Regions from separate parts of the Peribacillus sp. YIM B13482 genome, predicted to be linked through region 3. Evidence: riboswitches for the same ligand, from Rfam matches in the RefSeq annotation. Region 3 holds a riboswitch; each other region holds the start of a gene.
The links. A riboswitch is a leader RNA that binds a small molecule or an ion and turns the genes downstream of it on or off. The one in region 3 is predicted to bind cobalamin.

Region 1: linked by a shared signal. The riboswitch ahead of ACFX4L_RS17315 ((2Fe-2S) ferredoxin domain-containing protein) and the one ahead of metE (5-methyltetrahydropteroyltriglutamate--homocysteine S-methyltransferase) in region 3 are both predicted to bind cobalamin.
Region 2: linked by a shared signal. The riboswitch ahead of ACFX4L_RS06235 (ABC transporter substrate-binding protein) and the one ahead of metE (5-methyltetrahydropteroyltriglutamate--homocysteine S-methyltransferase) in region 3 are both predicted to bind cobalamin.

What each region holds. Positions count from the first base shown of each region.
Region 1 covers NZ_JBHZPF010000038.1:31,936-39,417, forward strand. The annotation lists gene ACFX4L_RS17290 (cobalt-precorrin-5B (C(1))-methyltransferase) at 1-468, opposite strand, end outside; gene ACFX4L_RS17295 (precorrin-8X methylmutase) at 472-1,119, opposite strand; gene cobK (precorrin-6A reductase) at 1,132-1,902, opposite strand; gene ACFX4L_RS17305 (sirohydrochlorin chelatase) at 1,899-2,834, opposite strand; gene cobJ (precorrin-3B C(17)-methyltransferase) at 2,853-4,508, opposite strand; gene ACFX4L_RS17315 ((2Fe-2S) ferredoxin domain-containing protein) at 4,523-4,891, opposite strand; cobalamin riboswitch at 5,043-5,232, opposite strand; cobalamin riboswitch at 5,435-5,632, shown strand; gene ACFX4L_RS17320 (energy-coupling factor ABC transporter permease) at 5,812-6,555, shown strand; gene ACFX4L_RS17325 (energy-coupling factor ABC transporter substrate-binding protein) at 6,557-6,868, shown strand; gene cbiQ (cobalt ECF transporter T component CbiQ) at 6,909-7,482, shown strand, end outside.
Region 2 covers NZ_JBHZPF010000007.1:87,745-95,226, forward strand. The annotation lists gene cbiB (adenosylcobinamide-phosphate synthase CbiB) at 1-418, opposite strand, end outside; gene ACFX4L_RS06225 (heme ABC transporter ATP-binding protein) at 415-1,887, opposite strand; gene ACFX4L_RS06230 (FecCD family ABC transporter permease) at 1,894-2,949, opposite strand; gene ACFX4L_RS06235 (ABC transporter substrate-binding protein) at 2,912-3,877, opposite strand; cobalamin riboswitch at 4,040-4,214, opposite strand; gene ACFX4L_RS06240 (polysaccharide deacetylase family protein) at 4,301-5,203, opposite strand; tRNA gene ACFX4L_RS06245 (tRNA-Arg) at 5,392-5,465, shown strand; gene ACFX4L_RS06250 (hypothetical protein) at 5,641-5,871, shown strand; gene ACFX4L_RS06255 (GNAT family N-acetyltransferase) at 6,958-7,434, shown strand.
Region 3 covers NZ_JBHZPF010000047.1:35,340-42,821, reverse strand. The annotation lists gene ACFX4L_RS19380 (nucleotidyltransferase-like protein) at 1-417, opposite strand, end outside; gene ACFX4L_RS19375 (YgzB family protein) at 593-946, shown strand; gene perR (peroxide-responsive transcriptional repressor PerR) at 1,041-1,484, opposite strand; gene ACFX4L_RS19365 (D-2-hydroxyacid dehydrogenase) at 1,640-2,584, opposite strand; gene ACFX4L_RS19360 (aminopeptidase) at 2,733-3,842, opposite strand; gene bcp (thioredoxin-dependent thiol peroxidase) at 3,854-4,324, opposite strand; gene ACFX4L_RS19350 (potassium channel family protein) at 4,387-4,803, opposite strand; cobalamin riboswitch at 5,063-5,254, shown strand; gene metE (5-methyltetrahydropteroyltriglutamate--homocysteine S-methyltransferase) at 5,400-7,482, shown strand, end outside.

The sequences.
Region 1 (7,482 bases), on a different contig from region 3:
TGCGGGCACGGAGATGACGACTTTCACTCCTCTATTGATCTTAAATTCTTCCAATGTTTGTTGCACAGTGGTTAAAATCATTTTGCGCGGTACAGGATTAATGGCCGCTTCCCCTACAGGAACGGGAAGCCCGGGTTTGGTCACACGACCAACTCCTGTCCCTCCATCCAAGATAATCCCAGGTGCATCGGACCAGCTGACAGTAGAGATAATATGGGCCAGATGTGTGGCATCAGGATCATCTCCGGCATCTTTAACCGTTTCTGCACTAACCGCATTTTCCGATATTTCATATTTCTCAATAGTGAAAGTGGCATCTCGGCCAATTGGCAAGGAAATCGTTGCTTCCTCCAGCGCATCCCCCGTGATCAAGGCGGTCAATGCCGCTTTGGTCACGGCTGTCGAACATGCTCCCGTCGTATATCCATGACGCATTTGTGAGGGGTCTTTTTTCACTTTCTTTTCCATTTTTTAACTATCAGCTAAAAGGGAAATCGCGTTCAATGCGGCAACAGTGACAGTACTTCCACCTTTTCGGCCAATATTCGTAATGAATGGAACTTCTGTGATCTTAGCCAGTTCCTCTTTAGATTCCGCTGCAGAAACAAACCCAACAGGCATTCCAATGATTAAGTCCGGTTTTGCAATCCCTTCTTTAATAAGGCGAATGAGCTCAAGTAATGCTGTAGGTGCATTGCCAATGGCATAAATGCCCCCTTCATTTTCCTTTACGGCTTTTTGCATCGAAATGATCGCTCTAGTCGTATTCAAACGTTTTGCTTCGACCATCACATCTGGATCTGAAATATAGCAATGCACGTCCCCGCCATGTTTTTGAAATCTTTTTTTGCCTGTTCCGCTCTCGATCATTTGCACATCCGCAATGACATGCCTGCCTTTGCGAATGGCTTCCACACCAGCTTGAATAGCATTTGGATGGATGATGACACTTCTTCCCAATTCAAAGTCCGCTGAAGCATGAATGACCCGGCGGACGATCTTCCATTCATCTTCGGAAAAATCATGATTCCCCATTTCTTCAGCTATCATTGCAAAGCTATAATCATATATTTTGTCTGGATCTACCGTCAGTGGTTTAAAATCCGTTTTAAAGTCCATCTTGCATTCCTCCTATTTTTGATTTAGCTGTTTATTCAATTCAGAAATGACATGATCAAAACTTGAATGGACATTTTGATAGTCCACATCCGGTCGCGATATCATAATCGTCTCTATTCCACATTCCAAGGCGGCTTCCAATTTCTCATCAACCGCACCAACTTTGCCACTTTCTTTCGTTATCATCAATGTGACGCCATACTGTTCATATAGAGCTTTATTTAATTCCTTGGAAAATGGACCTTGAATCGCAACGATATTTTTTTGTTCAATGCCTAGCTCCACACATTTTTCCATATTGTCCATGCGTGGCAGCATTCTTGCTATGACTCTGGTATTCTCGAGTCCGACCAATTCTTTTGCGAATACAGCTAGGGTTTTACTTCCGGTCGTAAGCATGATGATTCCCCGTTTTGCCGCTGCAAGCTTGGCAGCTTCCTCATAATCACGGACAACTATCAATTTGTCATTCTTAAACCGTTGACTTTCACGCTCATAACGAATATATGGAACATTTGCTGCCTTTGCTCCGTTAAGGGCGTTTTTGGATGCTTCTTCCGCAAATGGGTGACTTGCATCAACTACAGCCTGAAAACCTTTTTCAGAGATTAAAGATGTCATATCCTCTGCAGTTAATCGGCCAATACGGGTGGATATCCCTTCATCTTGCAAACTCTTCGCCGCCGACCCGGTTACAACAGTTGCCAAAACCTCGAATCCCACCTGCTTCATCTCAATCGCTAATTCCCTTGCATCACTTGTACCCGCCAAGAACAAAATCATTTTGATGTCCCCACTACTTGCTCATCGTGGTCGTGGTCGTGATCATGGTCGTGGTCGTGGTCGTGATCATGGTCGTGGTCGTGATCATGGTCGTGGTCGTAGTCGTGATGATGATGGTGGGCATGTCCATGTTCTTCGACATGTTTACGATAGTTTTCCAAATCTCGGACCCCACTTGATCTGCCTTCGCTAGCTTCAATTACACGTTCTTGCAAAATGTTCTGTAAGGTTGGATGATACCCAAAATACTTCGCCAAAATAAATTCTCGATCACGATATTGCTCTTGATAGCCTTTCAGCATATCTTCCATTCTTTCCATTAGCACACCCGTGAAAAGGAAATATGGCAGCATCACTATTTTTTTTGCCCCTAAGCGGATGCATCGATCAATGCCTTCATCCACGTGCGGTTCCGTTACACCCATGAAGGCACTTTCGACCCATTTCACGTTTAATTTTTCCCATAATAATCGTGAAATTTTATATATATCACTATTTGCATCAGCGTCACTGCCACCTCGGCCGATTAGCAAAATTGCTGTCTCAGGCTGTTTTGAGGATGTATCGAAACCAACTTCCTCAAGACGATCTGTCAGGATCGTCAATACATCATGGTGGACCCCGATCGTTTGACCATATGTGAATTTCACTTCTGGATACTTGGTTTTCCCATCCTCTATTTCAGCCGGGATATGTAATTTCGAATGTCCTGCATGCAACAAAATGATTGGTATGACGATAACTTCCGTAGCCCCTCGTTTTACACAATTATCAATGCCTTTAGATATATTCGGTGCCGCAAACTCCAAGAAGCACGTTTCTACCAAAAAGCCGTCATCCATTGCCGGAATCATATTTTTAATAAAATGAAGGACTTCTTCGTTTCCTGAAGCCAAGCGGCTTCCATGTCCTACGAACAAAACTGCTTTCATTTACTTTCCCCCTCTTGATTAGTCTTCACAAGGCGCAGGCTCTATGTTTATTTTGGGAGCAATGTCCTGATAAGAAAAACTCTGTATCTTTTTTGCACGTTTGAAGTATTTAAAAAGCCGCTCATTTGGATGGGCATTTTGCGTATACTCCCCGACAATGTCCGTAATCAGTTCAACAAGCTGTTCCGGTTCAATGCCTTCTGCAACCAGCTGACCTGGATGGGCTGTTCTTCCAACCGGTTTAGCTCCAAGAAATAAGTCGAACTTCCCTTTTCGGAAGACAATCCCGATATCATCCATCACAGCACTATAACAAGCCATTCCACACCCATTAAAACCGATGTTCAGTTCCTTAGGCATTTTCATTCCGCCGAGCACCCGGTGTATTTCATCCGCAAAAGGAATGGATTCCGCTTTTTCCCCATCACAGAAATCACAGGCTTTTAATGTCAGTACATCTCCAATCGGCGATAACAGAAAGTTTGCTGATTGCAATTTCCCCGTAATGACTTCCGGATCCGTTGTCGGAATCTTTAATACGATCTTATGGTTTGGCGTGTATTCCATCGATCCCTTTTCCCCGACAACTTCCGCAAGTGTCATCATTTGTTTGGGAGTGAATTGTTTATTCGCCACACCTGGACTGACCGCAAGTTCGAATACCGACTCCATTTTTTGCTGAACAAACGGCTTAATGGGTTGCTGAACGGTTTGGCCCTTAACTATAGACAGGGCTTCCATCGCCATTTCAAAAGATGTCGCCTTCTTTTCTGGTGCTTTTGTAAGTAATCCAACCCCTCCATCAGGCTCAGCGTAGGCTTCTTGCATGGAATCGGCTTCTTGATCTAATGCCCACGGTTCTGCTTCTTTTTGCAGACGCTGATGCGGCTTCAATGTTTGCTTTTCCGAATTCAATGTATATTTCCTCTGATAACCTCTTGGTGTGATGATTTTGTCATCATATAAAAAGGTAGATGAATTACCAATAATGACGGTGGTCAACATTCCAATATCGTGATTCAACATATCTTTCAAATTGGTTATGACAATATCCTGCCGATCGCGATAAGCACTTTTCACCAACCCGACAGGTGTATCCGGTGAACGGTAGCGAAGGAGAATTTTTTGTGTTTCTACAATTTGCCTAGTCCGCCTTCCGCTACGCGGGTTATAAAGTGCAATGACAAAGTCAGCCATTGCAGCAGCTTCCACCCTTTTAGCGATAAGTTCCCAAGGCGTTAAATGATCACTGAGGCTGATGGTACACGAATCGTGCATGACAGGTGCCCCAAGTAAAGACGCACAAGAGTTGATTGCAGAAATACCAGGGATGACTTCAATGCCCACTCCAGTATCTTCTTTCCACCCTTTTTCAATCAATACTTCATAAACCAGCCCTGCCATCCCGTAAACTCCGGCATCACCACTGGAAATTACAGCCACTTTCTTTCCCAGCTCCGCTTGTTTCACTGCTTCCTGAGCACGTGATACTTCTTCAGTCATTCCCGTACTAATAATCGTTTGATCTGTAAGCAGTCCCTGAATGAGTTCAACATAAGTTTTATAACCAATGATGTAGTCACTTTCTTGAAGGGCTTCGACAGCACGTTTGGTAATGTGTTCAAAATTCCCTGGCCCAAAGCCCACGACGAATAATTTACCGTTAGTACTCATTAAGACATCTCCTTTTACGATTTGTTCTTTGAAATACCCGTATGAGCAGGAAAATCTGGATTAGGGGTCATTTCCCCATCACTGAATTGGTAGATCATCTGTGGCACAAACTCCCCATCATCGATATTACTTACAATCTTCCGACCGTAATCTGGGGTATCCACCCGATACCATCTCCCTTGGGGATACTCAATTACAACGCAGGCGTCCTTACATCTTCCGTTACAGCGTGTCCTGGTTGTATGAACTTTCATATCCAGTCCCTTTGAAGTAATTTCATCGCGAATCGCTTGGGTTACTTCTTCCCCGCCTTTTTTCATGCAACTGCTTCCATTGCAAATCAACAGATGCGTATTAGTACCCTGCAAGTTCCAAGTAGTCATCTTCTTCCTCCTGAGTTCAGGGAAAAGGCAAAATAAAAAACCTTAACATAAGAGTTAAGGTTTTAAAAAAACTATATGAATGAGGAGCCTTCGGCAAATATGCTGAATCTCCCAAAATCGTCATAGTCCTTCTACCTTTCCCTCCGAAAAGTATCATACAATTTCAAAAGCAGGTTTCCTGGCTTACGCTTCATTTTACTTTGTCCCTTCCCGGCATTAAGCCAGTGGTCATCGACAATTTCATCAGCGTTTACAGTAGCGGGGGCTGCATCGGATTTTCACCGTTTTCCCTATTATCCCTTGATAATTCACACAAGAGCACTTTTAAAATGAAATATTTGGTTTTATTATACATTTCTAGCTAACTTTATCTATCATATAACAACTTTAGCAAAATTCAAAGTTTATTCCGACTGTTTAGAAAAGTTTAATAGGGTAAATCCAGCTCCATGCCTCGCTTCTCTGCGTTATTAGTCTTTTAAAAAAAAAGAGAGTGTAGCTGGAATTATTTCTTTATGATAAACTATACGAGATTTTTCAAAATAATTACATAAGTTTTATGGTGTTGAATTTTCTCGGAAATTCAGCTTAAAAGGGAAGCCGGTGAAAATCCGGAGCGGTCCCGCCACTGTAAAGGGAAGTCCTATTGCCTTAAGGTTAATCCACTGTCAAATGAGATGGGAAGGATGTAATGGGATGATGAACCAAAGCCAGGAGACCTGCCATGAAGCGTGAAACTGTTTCAGCCTACGAGGATGGGTGTGCGGATCAGGCAGAATAGCCCGTGGTTGGTTTATGCTGAGGAATTCCTGTTCATTACGCACTTCTTTCTTTTTTAGAGAAGTGCTTTTTATGTTGGGCGCCGCTTTTCTTCTAAAAGCCTTGATCAGAAAAAATTAAAAGTGTTGAAAGGAGAAAGAATGAAAAAAGACAATTGGAAAATTCTTTATTTTGTCATTTTATTGCTTCTTGTACCAAAACGTGCTATGGCCATGCATATTATGGAGGGATTTTTACCGATTGAATGGGCCATATTCTGGTGGGCCATTATCCTTCCATTTTTAATCTTGGGTTACCGGTCGATTAGGTCCAAAGTAAAGGAAAACCCAGAAACAAAAATGATACTCGGCCTATCGGGAGCATTTGTATTCATATTATCGGCCCTGAAGATTCCTTCCGTTACGGGAAGTTCTTCACACCCTACAGGAGTTGGTTTGGGTTCCATATTATTCGGACCATTGGCCATGAGTGTCGTGGGTTCCATCGTACTGTTATTTCAAGCTGTATTACTGGCTCACGGAGGGTTGACGACATTAGGGGCCAATGCATTTTCCATGGCAGTATGCGGACCGTTCATTTCTTACTTTGTCTTCAAGGGCGCGACTAAATTGGGGTGGTCTTTTTCTCTTGCCGTTTTCTTGGCAGCTGCTTTTGGAGATTTAGGAACCTATGTGGTAACTTCCGTTCAACTTGCTCTTGCTTTTCCATCCGAGGTAGGGGGATTCATGGCCTCATTCACTAAGTTTGCAGGGATTTTTGCCCTGACCCAAATTCCCTTGGCAATCAGCGAGGGATTATTGACAGTCGTTGTGATGAATTTCTTAAAAAAATACAATCTAGGCGAATTGAAATTGCTGCGAGTTTTATCTAAGGAGGCCCGTTAATATGAAAAAAAGTTTACTGCTGCTTTTCCTGGTCGTCATTCTTGCTACCATACCGTTAATCACCCAACAAGGAACGGAATTTGGCGGTGCCGACGGCGAAGCTGAAGAAGCCATCACAAATATCCATCCGGAATATAAGCCATGGTTCAACAGTATTTGGGAGCCACCAGGTGCAGAAACAGAAAGCTTATTATTTGCGCTGCAAGCTGCAATCGGAGCTGGTTTCATTGGATATTTCATTGGCGTAATGAGACAAAGGAATAAGCAAGCCAAACAAGCCATGCCCGAAGAATCCAAGCATGTTACTCATTGATAAATATGCCTATTTCAATGGGCTAAAGGATGAACATCCGTTGGAAAAAATGATTTTTGCACTCTCCCTTTTGCTTTTTTCCTTAACTGTAAGGGATATGGCCGTTTCGCTCATCACTTTTACGGTGATGAGTGCTTTAATCATTTTTGCGGCAAGAATCCCACTTTCTTATTATCTGAAATTACTCTTACTACCGGGGTTCTTTATATTATCAGGTACAATTACCATCCTTTTTTCTTTTACAAGCAAACCCACTTCAATATCCAATATATGGTGGTCCTGGAAAGCCGGAAACTGGCAAATATTCATCAGCGATGACAGCATTGGTACAGTGATCAATTTGATCACTGTCGTATTTGGCAGTATAAGCTGTTTATATTTCTTAACCTTAACAACACCCATTACCGTCATTCTATCCGTGCTGCGGAAACTTAAATTGCCGTCTTTATTGATCGATTTAATAGAATTGACCTATCGCTTCATCTTTATTTTTTTAGATACAGCTTTGGCCATTCACCTATCACAAGCTTCACGACTTGGATATGGCTCGATAAGGCAAGGCATTCGCTCTCTCGGGTTACTAATCTCATCATTATTTTTGGGAGTATTCCAGC
Region 2 (7,482 bases), on a different contig from region 3:
CGATTTCGGATTCATCAAGATCAGCAGTATCACGGCCCACGATATAGGAAAGTTTTAGCCTCGCTTCAGGGTAATCCCGTTCATTCAGCGGATGGCACACATCCATTCCAGCTTGCTTTAAGCCCTTCTGAGCTATCGTAGTGGCAATGACAACAGCTTCCCAAAGGATACCTGCAAGCGGATGGATCCGATAAGCCAAGTAGACGGTTAGACCTGTAATCAATATCACCATCGATAAGACGATGATCAACATGAAGAGTCCATTCCGTTTCTTATATGCCCCTCTATTGAATGCCTGATCCAACTTGCTTATCATCGTTCCTATCCATTTAACTGGATGCGGCCAATTTGGCGGATCACCAATTAATAAATCAAGGAAAAACGCCAGTGTAACTGCAATAAGATGATGGTAAATCATAGATCCTCAACCCGTTTCCGATTATTCGTTAAGGCTTCCACTGTGCAATCATATACACCGCGACTGATCAGCTTCCCTAGCGGAGTGATGGTGCCTGCATATTGAAGCACCTTCCCTCTTTGGGACGCTGCAATCAAAATACTGTCGGTCGATGTTCCTGTTGCACATGTATTCGTCACCTTATCCATGACATGCGAATCATGAAGCGCTTTTACTTTTGCCTCGGTTGCAGTAACTATGCTGTGTATGAAAGCCTCTTCTGCCAAATGTCCATTTATGAATATCCATGTATTTATGGTTCCTGGAGCGGCACTCCAAGAATGCCGGTCAGATAAAGAAGCGTCGATGGCATTCCCTACACCAGCCGTCACGATGATAAAAACCGAGAAATCTTCAGCTCTCATTAACTTGAAGGCAACCGTATCGAGAAAGACGGCTGTCATCATCCCCACCGTTTCTTGCGGTTCAAATCCATGAGTTCTTAAATAGCCGGCCATTTCAACATGATGATCCCTGCAGTCATAATCATGATGGACATGCCTATTCACGAAATATTTATGCCAGCCCGTACCCGAACCGGTCACTCCAGAAGACATCGTTCTAAGCGGGATCGGAGAATTCAATTGAATCATCTCAGGTCCCACTGTCAGATAAGATTCATCAATTTCCAATGGGAGAGTGTCATTGCCATGCTTCTCCGGAACGATGAACATTTGAGGTTTCGGAAGTGCGGGATGTGGATGTTTTTCAATCGTCGTATGATATACACCTTGAATCCGTTCCTTCTGGAGCACTTCATTCGGCACATCAACAACCTGAATTTGCCCTTTTTCAAGCAACATAAGCCGATCACAATATAATCCAGCCAAATTCAAGTCATGAAAAATTGAAATAACGGTTAACTCCTGTTCTTTTGCCATTCTTCTCATTAGATCAAGAAGGTCCTTTTGATAGGAAAGATCCAAATGGTTTGTAGGCTCATCCAAAAAAAGGACTTCCGGTTCCTGGGCAAGGGCCTGTGCCAGCAAGACCCGTTGTCTCTCCCCACCTGACAATCGTTCAAAATGAAGATCCTGAAAATCCGCTACTCCCGTTTGTTCCATAACCCGTTGGACGATCATTTCATCTTCTGCGGACCAACTATGGAACCAGCCCGTTTGATGGGCATACCTCCCAAGTGAGACCGTCTCTTTTACTGTATAGGAGAAAGCTAATGAGGAATGTTGAGGGAGCACGGCAATGACCTGTGCAAGTTGTTTTGATGAATATTCCTTCAAATCCCTGCCTCTTAACCGTACGCTTCCGTCCTTATAATTAAGCACCCCGCTAAGCATGCTTAAAAGCGTCGTTTTTCCGCTGCCATTAGGACCAAGGATCCCGAATAATTCCCCTTTATGTACATCAAAAGAGACAGAGTCCAAAACAGTTTTGTTGTCATATCCACCTGTTAACCCTTTTACTTCAAGCATCCGTTTTTACCCTTCTCTCCGTCTCTTTAATAAAATCAGCGCAAATGCCGGTGCCCCGATAAGTGAGGTGATCACCCCGATCGGCAGTTCCGATGGGGCAATGATCGTTCGTGCTACAAAATCCGCCAATATTAAGAATCCGCTTCCTACCAGCAATGACAACGGAAGCAAATGTTTATGGTCAGGTCCCCAAATCTTCCGGACAAAATGAGGAATGACCAATCCTACAAAGCCAATCGCCCCTGAAACGGCAACGGCTGCCCCTGTCAATGTCGAACCGGCTATCAAGATCCACATTTTCCGCCGCTTCACGTTCACACCTAAGTGTTTTGCCCGGTCTTCCCCGAAAGTCATCGCATTCAATTCGCTTGCATTCATGATCAAGGTCAACGAACCAATAATAAAAAACGGCAAAATGATTACGATATAATTCCATCCGCGCATTGAGACGCTTCCCATCAGCCAGCCGATGATTTGTCTTAATTCATCACCCGTCAGCGCAATCATCAATGAAATGAAGGCACTTAAAAACGAGCTGAAAATGATTCCCGTTAAAATGATCGTTTCCACTTTCATCGATCGATCCATTTTTTTTGCAAAAGTCAGTACGCAGAACATCGTGAGTACTGAACATAAGATGCTCAATGCCGGAAGAGTATATAAACCGATGAATGGCAGTGATATATTCAAGAATATTGTCAATACGGCGCCGACCGATGCTCCTGAAGAAATACCTAATGTGTAAGGATCAGCGAGCGGGTTCCGGAGCAGTCCCTGAAAAGCTGCACCCGCAATCGCAAGTGATGCCCCAACCAAACCCGCAAGCAACACACGCGGCAAGCGGATGTTCATCACGATATTCGTAAGCATCACATCCGGATCAGCAGAAATCGGCAAGTGAAAAATCTCCTTGCCGATTATTTGTATAAGTACGGAAATCGGAACTGGCACCGAACCAAAGGAAATGCCTATCGTCATTGCAAATAACAAAAATAACAACGCAATTAAATAAGCAAACGTCCATTTAGTTGTCAAATAGGTTCGGATAGACTGATTTGGCAAGTTCCTCTACTCCCTCTATTAAGCGTGGACCGGAACGGGTCACCAAGTCAGAAGGGACATCAAAGACTTGGCCATTCTTAACGGCATTTACGTCTTGCCATCCTTTTCGGCCTGTCACTTCACTTACTGGATCTTTTGTATAATTACCATACGTTGTAATGATGACATCCGGATTTGCAGCAATCATTGACTCTTCATCAATTTTTGCCCAGCCGTCCAATTCAGCAGCAGCATTATCCGCTGAAATAATATGAAGCATTTCATCCATGAAGGTATTTTTTCCAGGTGTATATATATCCGGTGATGGCGAAACCTCAATTAAAACGGTCTTCCTATCCGCTTCTTTAACGGATTTGGCTTTTTCCTGAATATCCTTGAGCTTTGTTTTCATATCCGTAACGATTTCGCTTGCCTTATCATTTTCTCCCGTTGCCTTTCCAATCATTTCAATAGATTCATAGACTTGGTCAAAGCTTTGTGCATCATTGACTACAAGGACATCTATTCCAGCATCCTTAAGCTGCTTTAAACCCTCATTCGAATTATGGGCACTTGATGCATGGGCAAGAACAAGGTCGGGCTTCATGGAGACAATCAGCTCCGTGTTCATTTCCATTCCGCCAACTTTTTTAATTTTTTTCGTTTCTTCCGGGTAATTATCATTGTCGGATACACCAACGACCTTTTTACCTAAACCAAGTGCAAATACCACTTCTGTATTACTTGGTATCAACGTAACGATTTTCTTCGGTTTTTGTTCTATCGTTACTTTTTCGCCCGTTGCATCTTTAATCGTAATCGGGAAAGCGTCGTGTTGAGCATGATTCGTTTGCTGCTTTTCTTTTCCTTCATCAGTAGCGCCACTGCAGCCAACCATCATGCCTGCAGTAAGCAACATCAACAATATCAAACCAAAAATCTTCTTCATTTTCATTCCCCACAATCTTTTCATTTAATTTCTTCACCTAATAATCTCGGAAGATGCACCCAAAACAAAAAGCACCTCCCGTTAAACGGAAGATGCTTGTATGGCAACAATATCATTACGGACTCTTAGGGTCTGCCACACACCTTCCCATCCGCGTAGGTTACAGGTGTACGAATCTTGGCAGGTCTCCTGGCTCATGGTCATCGTCAACGGCACCTTCCCATATCCCATACAGTGGTACACAGCCGTCAGCTCCCAAATACAGTGGCGGGACCGCGCTGGCATTTCACCAACTTCCCTTTTAAGTCATTAAGACACCAAATCGTTCATATGTATATAATTTTCACTGCCTTCATTATACACCATGTAAGAATCGATTATTATATGATTTTTCTGAACAAGTTTGAAATGCACCGTCCATTTTCAATGATTTGAAGCATTTTCTATCAGCGACGCGAACCCATCGACTGATAATCCAGGTGAAATCCGAACTCGATGCAAGGCATACATCCCTTGGTCCCTTGAAGCTCCTCCAGGTTCAGTAGTGACTGCCATCTTGTATCCAGCTTCTTCTGAAAGCCTGAGACTCTCTTCATTATAACGACCAACTGGATAGGAAAGCACTGTCGTGTCCTGTTGCAGGATACGATCGAACAGATCCTTTGACTGGACCATTTCCGCTTCTTGCTGCTCTGCCGTCATTCGGTTCAGCTCCAAATGGTTGATAGTATGGCTTTCGATCGAAATCCCATTCCCGCTCATCTCCATCATTTGATTTTCAGTCAGGTGATGACCTTTATCGATGGACTTCCCGATCATGAAGACAGTCGCTTTCATATCATATTCTTTTAGTATATGGAAAGCGTCCGTGTAGTTATCTGTATAGCCATCATCAAAAGTAAGCCAGACACACTTTTCACTCGGCATCCGATTTTCGGTTAAAACGAGAAATGCTTCTTCAGGGGATAATGTATAGTAACCATTTTCCCGAAGCCAAGTCATTTGTAATCGGAATTCCTCTTTTGGTACCCGAAGGCCATTGCCTTCAGAAATGCTATGATACATCAATATTGGAAGCTGTACCGCGGACTCGGCCGTTATCCAGTCTCTCGTATCGATTCGTTCAGTATATAATTCGTCCTCCGAATCCTGCCCAGTGTCATTCTCCGCTGCTGCAGCCACTTCAATGTTATCTTCCGTGATCGGCGCAGCCGTCTTTGTGCCTATACCCTCTAAAATCCCTTGTGAGCATGCCGGTAAAATTAAAATCCCCAGCAGCGTCACCATCCATAAAACTCTATAATTCCCCACTATCATTCTCCTAATTTTTTCTAGCATTATAGTACCAGAAAACCAGGAAATAATAAAGTATTCCATTTAATGAAGAGTAAGGAAACAGGAGAGCTGAGTGCCCCCTAAGCGTCTAGATGTTTTTTTTCATAATTATTATTGCTATTAACTTGAAAAGTTTGCCTATAAGAAATATAATAAATAAGTCGTCGACTTTTTTATATGTCCCAGTAGCTCAGCAGGATAGAGCGACAGCCTCCTAAGCTGTAGGTCGTAGGTTCGATTCCTATCTGGGACGCTAAAGTTTATAAGCCCTGTTATAATGCGGTTTCTCCGTGTTGTAGCAGGGTTTTTTTCTGTTGGCATGACCGTAAAAGCCGTAAATTGTATGTAGGATAAAAGCACTTCTGTACGTAGGAAACAGTGATATTCCATTTCACTATTATCTTTCTATGTCTGGAGGTGCTTTTTTTATGAAAAAACACGTTATTAAACAGCGTGGAACAGCGTTAAAGGAACGGAAATTGACCAGTAAGACTACGGAAAGTTTCACAATTGAATACACACTGCAAGAAGCCTTAGATATTTTTCTCCGTGCAAAAGTTGCTGAAGGTGTCCGACAGCGAACATTGGGCGAATATGTACGGCACATTAGGTACCTAACGGAATACTTATCTGTTTATCATCCGTCTTTTATGAAATGAAAAAACTAGTCGCTTTTGGGTCCATGTAACCTGCACGATGGAGCCAAGCATGAAACATAGAACCAGTTAGAAGAATCTCATTAATATCTACTCGATCAAGTTGGAGGGGATTAATGACCCTTATTGTAATTGGCTGAAGAAACAAAGGCACAAAAAAAGGAAGAGGGACTACAAAAGTCCCTCTTCCTTTTTCACTTTATTTTTTTGAAATTTTTCTTAATAAATATAAAGCGTATATGATAGCTGGTATAGCTCCAATCATTAAAATCATGTTTATTAAACCAAATATAAAATAAGAAGGCGATACATTCATTTTAATTCAACTCCATTAAAAATTTTAGTCTCTATATGAATATTTTTGATAAACACGAGCATATTTACTATTTTTATTTAAAAGAGTAAGTTTGAGAGAACTAGTAAGACTTACATAGCCATTAGAAACGCTACCACTCAATTTATAATTTCCTACAGCATTCATATCATAACCTATTTTTTCAGCTTTTGAATCAGTAACATCACATGAAGCATCTACATTTGACCAAGTAGACCTTTTGTTCCTGCTACAGAACAATATCTCATTTTCAACCCATAATTACCAACAGAATAATGATTACCTAATTTTAAGGTAGCAACAACCACCCCTACACTTTTTAATTTAACCCAAGCAGTATACAATCTTTCTCCATAATCTTTAGGTTCATGACGCCATGGCCCCATCTTTGTAGAGGTAATTGCCAGAGCCTGTATGCTTCTTGAATTACTGTTATCAACTTCATCTGTTGAACTAAGTTCAACAGATGAACCATCGCTTAATTCTATTGTTGTAGGTCCTTCAGAATTAACATTTGATTCGTCTGATAAAGCTTTCTGCTTTACCTCCCTTTTTTGAATTCAAATTGTAGTTATCATGATATGTATCGGATAAATCTTTGAAATTGGATGGTAAATAATAATTAAAAATCTAAAATATTACCATTCTTGAACATTCAGTGAACATTAATTTTAAATGGCACTAATTATTTAAATTAAGAAGATAGCCGGCTTCGTAATGGTAATATGTAGAAGAAGGGTCAGGGGGAGCATTTTATGGAAAAGGTAAATTTCGTTGAGTTAAAGCATTTTTCAGATGAATATTCCGAAAAGCTAAATCAGTTTGAACTGCCTGAAGAACAAGGTCTATTTACTGCCTTGCCAAACAAGTTTACAGACGTAACAAAAGGGCAGCATCGTATTGTCATTTTAAGTGATGATGAACCTGTGGGTTTCTTTTTACTGCATTCAACAGATCGCGTAAAAGAATATTCGACTAACCCCAATGCCATATTGCTGACCGCATTATCAGTTGATTATAAGCAGCAGGGAAAAGGCTATGCAAAACAAGGCATGCTCCTACTGGACGAGTTTGTTAAATCAGAATTTCCTAATTGCGATGAAATTGTATTAGCTGTCAATCATAAGAACATCCCCGCACAAAAGCTGTATGTTAGGGCTGGATTTCATGATACGGGTTTGAGAAAGTTTGGAAATATCGGCGAACAATATATTATGAATTTAACCATTTAATTCATATTCATTTTTTTATTTCGATAAATATCTGCAGAAAAATAATGG
Region 3 (7,482 bases):
GAAGCTTTTCCCATCCATGTACCTGCGAATTAACTTCGCGAACTCCATCCCCATCTTTAACTTCCTTCCATAGAAGGGGAACTCCCGAATTTCGGTTTTCAAACGGTCCAAATATTCATTCCGGTCAAAAAGGACCTTCCCGTTATAAATCCAGTCAACCACTTTGCGGTTCGTCCCTAATAGGAGCCATTCTTTTAACTGGTCTTCCTTAACGATATGCAAGGCCGCTTTTTTATCCTGGTAAGTGTAATGTTTTAAAAACACGGCCTCTTGTGCATCGTCTGCAATCACAAAAAGGATGTAGTCAAACGTATCGGTATTCGGGCTATTATCATCTCTTTTTTCAATTAACAAGATTCCAAGTGTAGATTTTAAACTTGCTCGCTCTTGATAAATCGGGCGAAGGATATCTTCCATCATAAATTCCTCCAAAACCTTTTTTTTATAACTTTCGACAAAACTCTTCATATTCCTGCTTAAGTCCATTACCCTAAACCATTTCAATTCAAAAGTAATATGTATCCTTTATTTCTTTTTTGTTCCATCCTTAGTTTATGTTATAGTTAAAGTTATATTTTAGGAGGGACAATCCATGGCTAAACATTCTAGCAAAATCAATAAAATACGTACATTTGCCTTGAGTTTGATTTTCATCGGCTTTATCGTAATGTATATTGGACTTTTCTTCAAAACACATCCTGTTATCATGACACTTTTCATGGGACTTGGCCTTTTATTCATAATCGCAAGCACCGGGGTTTATTTTTGGATTGGAATGCTTTCTACAAAAACGATCCAGGTTATCTGTCCTAACTGCGGCAAACCCACAAAAATATTAGGGCGTGTAGATATTTGCATGCATTGTGAAGAACCCTTGACCCTTGACAAAAAGTTGGAAGGCGAAGAATTCAACGAAAAATATAATCGCAAAAGCCTGCATGACTAGAAGAATTCCAGCTAGCTGAACTTCTTAACATAAAGACCTTTTGATTTCTTCATAACCATGAAAAAAAGTTCCAACCAAGTGGAGGAACTTTTTTTTAATGCGTTTCTTTTTCTGCACAATCCGTGCAGTCGCCGTAGATTTCCATCCGATGGTGACTAACATTGAAACCAGTGACTTGTGCTGCGAAATGCTCGACTTCATCCAATGCAGGATAATCGAAATCCACAATTTTCCCGCAGGTTTGGCAGATTACATGATAATGATTCGTCGTCACGAAATCAAACCTTGCAGAAGAATCACCATACGTAAGTTCTTTTACCAAACCTACCTCACGAAAAACACGCAGGTTGTTATAAACTGTCGCCACGCTCATATTCGGAAACTTGCCTTCCAGCGCTTTATATATATCATCAGCGGTAGGGTGGGACATGGAGCTAATCAAATACTCTAGTATCGCATGGCGTTGAGGAGTTATTCTTACACCGGTATCTTTTAGGGAATCCAACGCTTCTTTTAACTGAACTTCAGACACCGTCATCCACCCCTTTTTCTTATTAAGTATGAATTCTTAAATTATAATATTTATAAATAGTGTACCTTTTATACGTTGAATTTGTCAATAATTCAATGGTTTTACCATCTCTTTTTAGTTTATTCACAAAGCTTTGAATCTTTCACATTTTCGTATTGTGTTTAGTATCCCCTCGATAAGTCGATTACGTTGATGAAATCTTTTCCAGACTTCAGGTATTCACGCATATTTTTCTCGAATATCGCAAAGGTCCTTGGTAAATATTCTCCGCTTTTACTTGAAAGATGCGGCGTGACCGTAACATTCTCCATCCCCCAAAAAGGATGCCCTTTTTCTAAAGGTTCCGGATCAAATACATCCAAGATGGCATGAGCTAATTCGCCGGCTTCCAGGGCTTCTATCAACACTTCCTCGTCAATAAGATCGCCGCGGCCAATATTCACGAATACTGCAGATTCTTTCATTGCTTTAAAGTGTTCTTTTTGTAGAAGATCCTTCGTTTCATCCGTACTAGGCAAGACAGATATGATGTAATCAGCTCCAGGTATGGCTTCCAGTAAATTATCCAGGGTGTAAAGGCGATCAATGGACTCCACCGGCTTCCCGCTCCGGTTCACCCCCAGTGTCGTCATCCTAAAGGCTTTCCCGAGACGAGCCACTTCTCCTCCTATTGCACCGGCACCAAGGACGAGCATCGTTTTGCCATTCAATTCCCCTACTTCGATCTTTCTATCCCACATTTCTTCCCTTTCATTCTTCATAAGCAGCTTCAATTTCTTTTCATATTGCAAAAGCATCCCTATCGTATACTCGGCCATTGGAATTTTATGAATGCCTTTTGCGTTCGTAACCAAAATGCCGCGTTCCTCAATGGCTTTAAAAGGCATTAACTCCATTCCTGCACTCATGACCATAATCCATTTCAAGTTCGCCGCTTTCCCAATGATTTTTTCAGTTAAGTCCTCACCGTATGTAATTAAGATTTCCGCTTCACTAAGTCGCTCATCCATCCATCCTTCTTGATAAATGAAGTTCAATTCAGGAAAAGCATCCTTCATCTTCGTTTGGATTCCTTCATTAGGAATGATCGTTGAAAGTATTAACATGTTTGTCTCTCCCTTATAATTAACATAAAAAAACACGGGCTCTGTATGTCCCGCGCAACTTTCTCTGAGGAGGTATTCCCTTAATAAAGCATATTCAGGTGTCCCCTTTTTGAGTTGGACAAAAGCCTTACCCTTATTAAAAAAGGCTTTATTTTAATGAATTTGGGTTTAATGCATATAATTCCGGCAATATGAAAACGCCATCCCTTCTGATCGGCACATCGTCAAAGTAGATGTCACCACCGCCATATTCGGGACGCTGGATCAAGACCATATCCCAATGTATGGATGAACGGTTTCCATTATCAGCTTCTTCATAGGCAAGTCCAAGAGCCAAGTGCAGACTCCCGCTTATTTTCTCATCAAACAATATATCGTCCATAGGTTCCAATATGTATGGATTGATTCCAATTGCGAACTCCCCGATAAAACGGGACCCCTCATCAATATCCAGAATTCGGTTCATTTTAGAAGATTGATTGGAAATGGCTTTACTGATTTTCCCCTTTTTCAAGTTTAATTCTATGTCACTAAAAGTGATTCCTTCATAGGTTGTGGGTGTGTTGAAGGATATCCTTCCATTGACGCTCTCTTTTATAGGTGCAGTAAATACTTCCCCGTCCGGTAAATTCTTTTTTCCGGCACATATGATAGCCGGCATACCTTTAATGGAAAAGGTCAAATCTGTCCCTGGTGAAACGATCCTGACTTTGTCAGTCCGTTCCATCAATAGTTTTAACGGTTTTAATGCCGCCTCCATTTTCCCATAATCCATTGTGCATACGTTCAAAAGGAAGTCTTGATACCTGTCGAAAGTCATGCCGGCTTTTTGCGCTGATGTGTTGGTGGGATAATTAAGCAAGACCCAACGTCGGTTGTTCACATAAAAAAGAGTTGGAGAATTCATAGCCTCCCCTTGAAGACGGTGCCTTTCGAGGAGAACATCAGTCATTTCCACATCGTTTTCTTCACCGGTGATGATGATGACCGCATCGATATCCGTATATTTCTTCAGAGCCCATTGCGATGATGTGTCAAGTTGTTCCTTCACATTCCCTTGTAATAGATGCCGGCTTATCTCATCGTCTTCAAGTTCTACATATGGATAAGCACCCACTCTGTATGTTTCATCAATCAGCTCTTTCAATAATGGTTTCGTGTTGATATGGCCCCGAATAAGGATTCTCTCTTTTGGCTTTAATTGTATCGAATGATGAATCAGCCTGGCAGCAAGCTTCGTTATTCGCTCATCCTTCATTTGCCTGTCCCTTATTTTTTGAGGTCGCGAAGAGTTTCAAGAGCTTCTTCGACGTGGCCTTTTACTTTTACCTTACGCCATTCTTTGACTATCTTACCTGCCTTATCAATCAGGAATGTTGAACGTTCAATGCCCATATACTCCTTGCCGAAGTTCTTTTTCAATTGCCACACATCAAATGATTCAGCAGCTTCATGATTTTCGTCAGCTAGCAGCAGAAAAGGCAATCCATGTTTTTCGATGAATTTTTCATGTCGTGCCGCTGGGTCTGGACTGATACCAATGATGACAGCGTCCAATTCCTCAAATTGCTCATTGTGGTCCCGGAAATCACAGGCCTCCGTCGTGCATCCTGGCGTCATGTCTTTTGGATAAAAATATAAAACAATGTATTTCCCCGTAAAATCCGATAGGGAAACCATTTCACCATTGTTTGCTGGGAGTTGAAAATCAGGTGCTTTTTCTCCAATTTTAACAGTCATATTGAACCCTCCATTTCTTTCATTATGGTAAGAGTACCCAATAATCGAAAGAAATACAACTTTCATTTATTCCTTCTTTCCTGATCTAAATCAATCACCGTCCGAATTACAAACGCGGCCGGGAGCGTATAGCCGATGAATGCCTGGATTGTCGCAATCATCCTGCCTACGCCTATCGGGGCTATATCCCCATACCCTACAGAAAACATCGTCATCGCACTAAAATAAAAAGAAGTCTTCAGTTGCTCGTAAAAACTGCCGTCCAAACGATTGCCCATATCAAGAATCACTGAATGATTCTGAAGCTCGTATAATAAATAAATCAGTGCAAATCCAACTAATATCGTCGCATATAAATTGCCAAGCCACAGCATATCCTCCAGAGAAAACTTCTTTCCTCCCGACTCAACAAGAAATAAGGTACGAATGCTCATCACCATGCAAAAAATGATTCCTGCAATCAAGATGTAGAAAGTCATCCCCCACGCCCCATTTCAAAACGCCACTCCCTCTATACATACTCCCTGTCCAAACAATATATTCTTTCTTAGGGACAGACTTTATCCTTATCACTAACACATCCTAAACGCATTTGTCAGGAATTTGGGACCTTATCCCGAATCTTTTTCATGTTGACCCTTTTAGTCGGATATGTTAAGGTTGTCTAAATATTTATAATAATTTTTATTTTATAAATATTCACCACCTGCAATCAGTTTACCCAGCAGGTTTTGTGAAATTTCATATGTGGAAATAGGTTCCTAATTTTCATTAGGATTAAAAGGGAAGCCCGGTGTAATTCCGGCACGGTCCCGCCACTGTAATGGGAATGTTAGCGCCATCCAATATGCCACTGATCAACGGATCGGGAAGGCCCGTCGCTAATGATATTCCCTAAGTCAGGAGACCTGCCTATTTCGACAACACTGTTTTAACCTACGGGAGATAGGGAGGTGTTAGGGACCTTATAATTGTAAGGGGCATTCTGCATGCCTCTTTATTTTAAGCATTTCTAACTTTCTCTTTTGACGGTTAGGGATGCTTTTTTATTGTTCAATCAAATGAATGTAGGAGGATGGGAATTTTGAAAAGCAGTAGTTTGGGTTACCCGCGAATCGGGGAAGATCGTGAATGGAAACGTACATTAGAAGCTTACTGGTCCGGTAAAATCGATGAAGCAGAATTTACGGCACAACTAAAAGCCATCCGTTTAGGCAACTTACAAAAACAGAAGAAACGAGGCATTGATATCATTCCTGCCAACGACTTCACTTTATATGATCAAATGCTGGATATGTCCGTCATGTTCGGTCTTGTTCCTGAACGTTATTCAGCCTATGAAGGCGGATGCGTTCCCCTTTCCGTTTATTATTCAATGGCCCGCGGAAACAATGATGAAGTCGCTTCCGAAATGACGAAATGGTTCAATACGAACTATCACTATATTGTCCCTGAATTAAGCCTGTCACAGCTGACTTTAACAGAAAATAAACCACTTGCAGCATATCGGGAGGCCAAGGAAAAGCTAGGGATTGAAACCAAACCCGTGTTGATTGGACCTTATACTTTCATCTCCCTTTCCAAAGGCTTCAATAAAAAAGATATCCCTGGCATCATCCTGAGCCTGCTTCCCCTATACACGCAAATCCTGCAAGAGTTGGAGCAAGAAGGCGTGAAGTGGGTTCAAATGGACGAACCTTCTCTTGTTTCATCCATTTCCAAAGATGATATGCAAACTGTTACTTACCTCTATGAAAAACTGAATGAAGCAGCACCAAACCTGAACATCATGCTACAAACATACTTTGATGCCGTGGAGCATTACCAAGAAGTCATCGAATTACAAGTCCAAGGAATCGGTCTTGATTTTGTACATGATAAAGGGAAGAATCTAAGTAATCTTGAAGCATTCGGTTTCCCGAAGGACAAAGTGCTTGCTGCAGGTGTGATTGACGGAAAAAACATTTGGCTATCTGATTTATCGAAAAAAATTCAATTGATCGAGACTCTTAAGAAAAAGGTAGCCGAAGACCAAATCTGGCTTCAGCCCTCTTGTTCCCTGCTTCATGTCCCAGTGACCGTTCGTAATGAAACCGCCCTTTCAAAAGAAGTGAAAGAGGCTCTCGCTTTCGCTGATGAGAAACTTGAGGAAATCATACTCTTGGTCAAAGGGAATAATCTAGGCTTTGAAGCAATCGCCGAAAAAGTCGATGCTAATAAATTTACGGTTCAAACGTTAGCAAGTTCAAATGCACGGAATCATGGGAATGTACAATCCAATGTCGAAAAGGTTAAAACCAGGAACGTCGGCCGTCAGCTTCCATTTAAAGAACGTTACCAAAAACAACAGGAATTTTTCAAATTGCCTTTTCTTCCTTCGACTACGATCGGCAGCTTTCCACAGACATTTGAAGTTAAACAAGCACGTGGGAAATTCAAAAGAGGAGAATGGACCGCTTCGCAATATGAAACATTCGTTAACGAAGAAATCGGCAGGTGGATTGATATCCAAGAAGAAATCGGCTTGGATGTTCTTGTACACGGGGAATTCGAACGGACGGATATGGTTGAATACTTCGGCCATAAGTTAGGCGGATTCGTCTTTCTAGAAAAGGGCTGGGTACAATCCTATGGGTCTCGCTGCGTGAAACCACCAGTCATCTACGGTGACATCGATTTCATCGAACCGATGACAGTCAGGGAAAGTGTATACGCACAATCACTGACGAACAAGACGGTAAAGGGAATGCTAACAGGTCCTGTCACGATTTTGAACTGGTCATTTGTCCGTGATGATATTTCCAGGGAGAATGTTTGCTACCAACTGGCACTTGCTTTGGAAAAAGAAGTCATTGCATTGGAATCGGCTGGAATCAAAATGATCCAAGTTGATGAGCCTGCACTTAGGGAAGGTCTGCCATTGAAAAAAACCGATCGCGATGAGTATTTGAACTGGGCTGTTAATTCGTTCTTGATATCCACATCAAGCGTCGAGGATACAACCCAAATTCACACGCATATGTGCTATTGCGACTTCAACAGTTTCATGGATGTCATCTCCTCCCTTGATGCCGATGTAATTTCCATCGAAACATCCCGTAGCCACGGAGAGCTTGCTTCCGCATTCGAGGAAAGAACATACGAAAAAGGTATTGGCC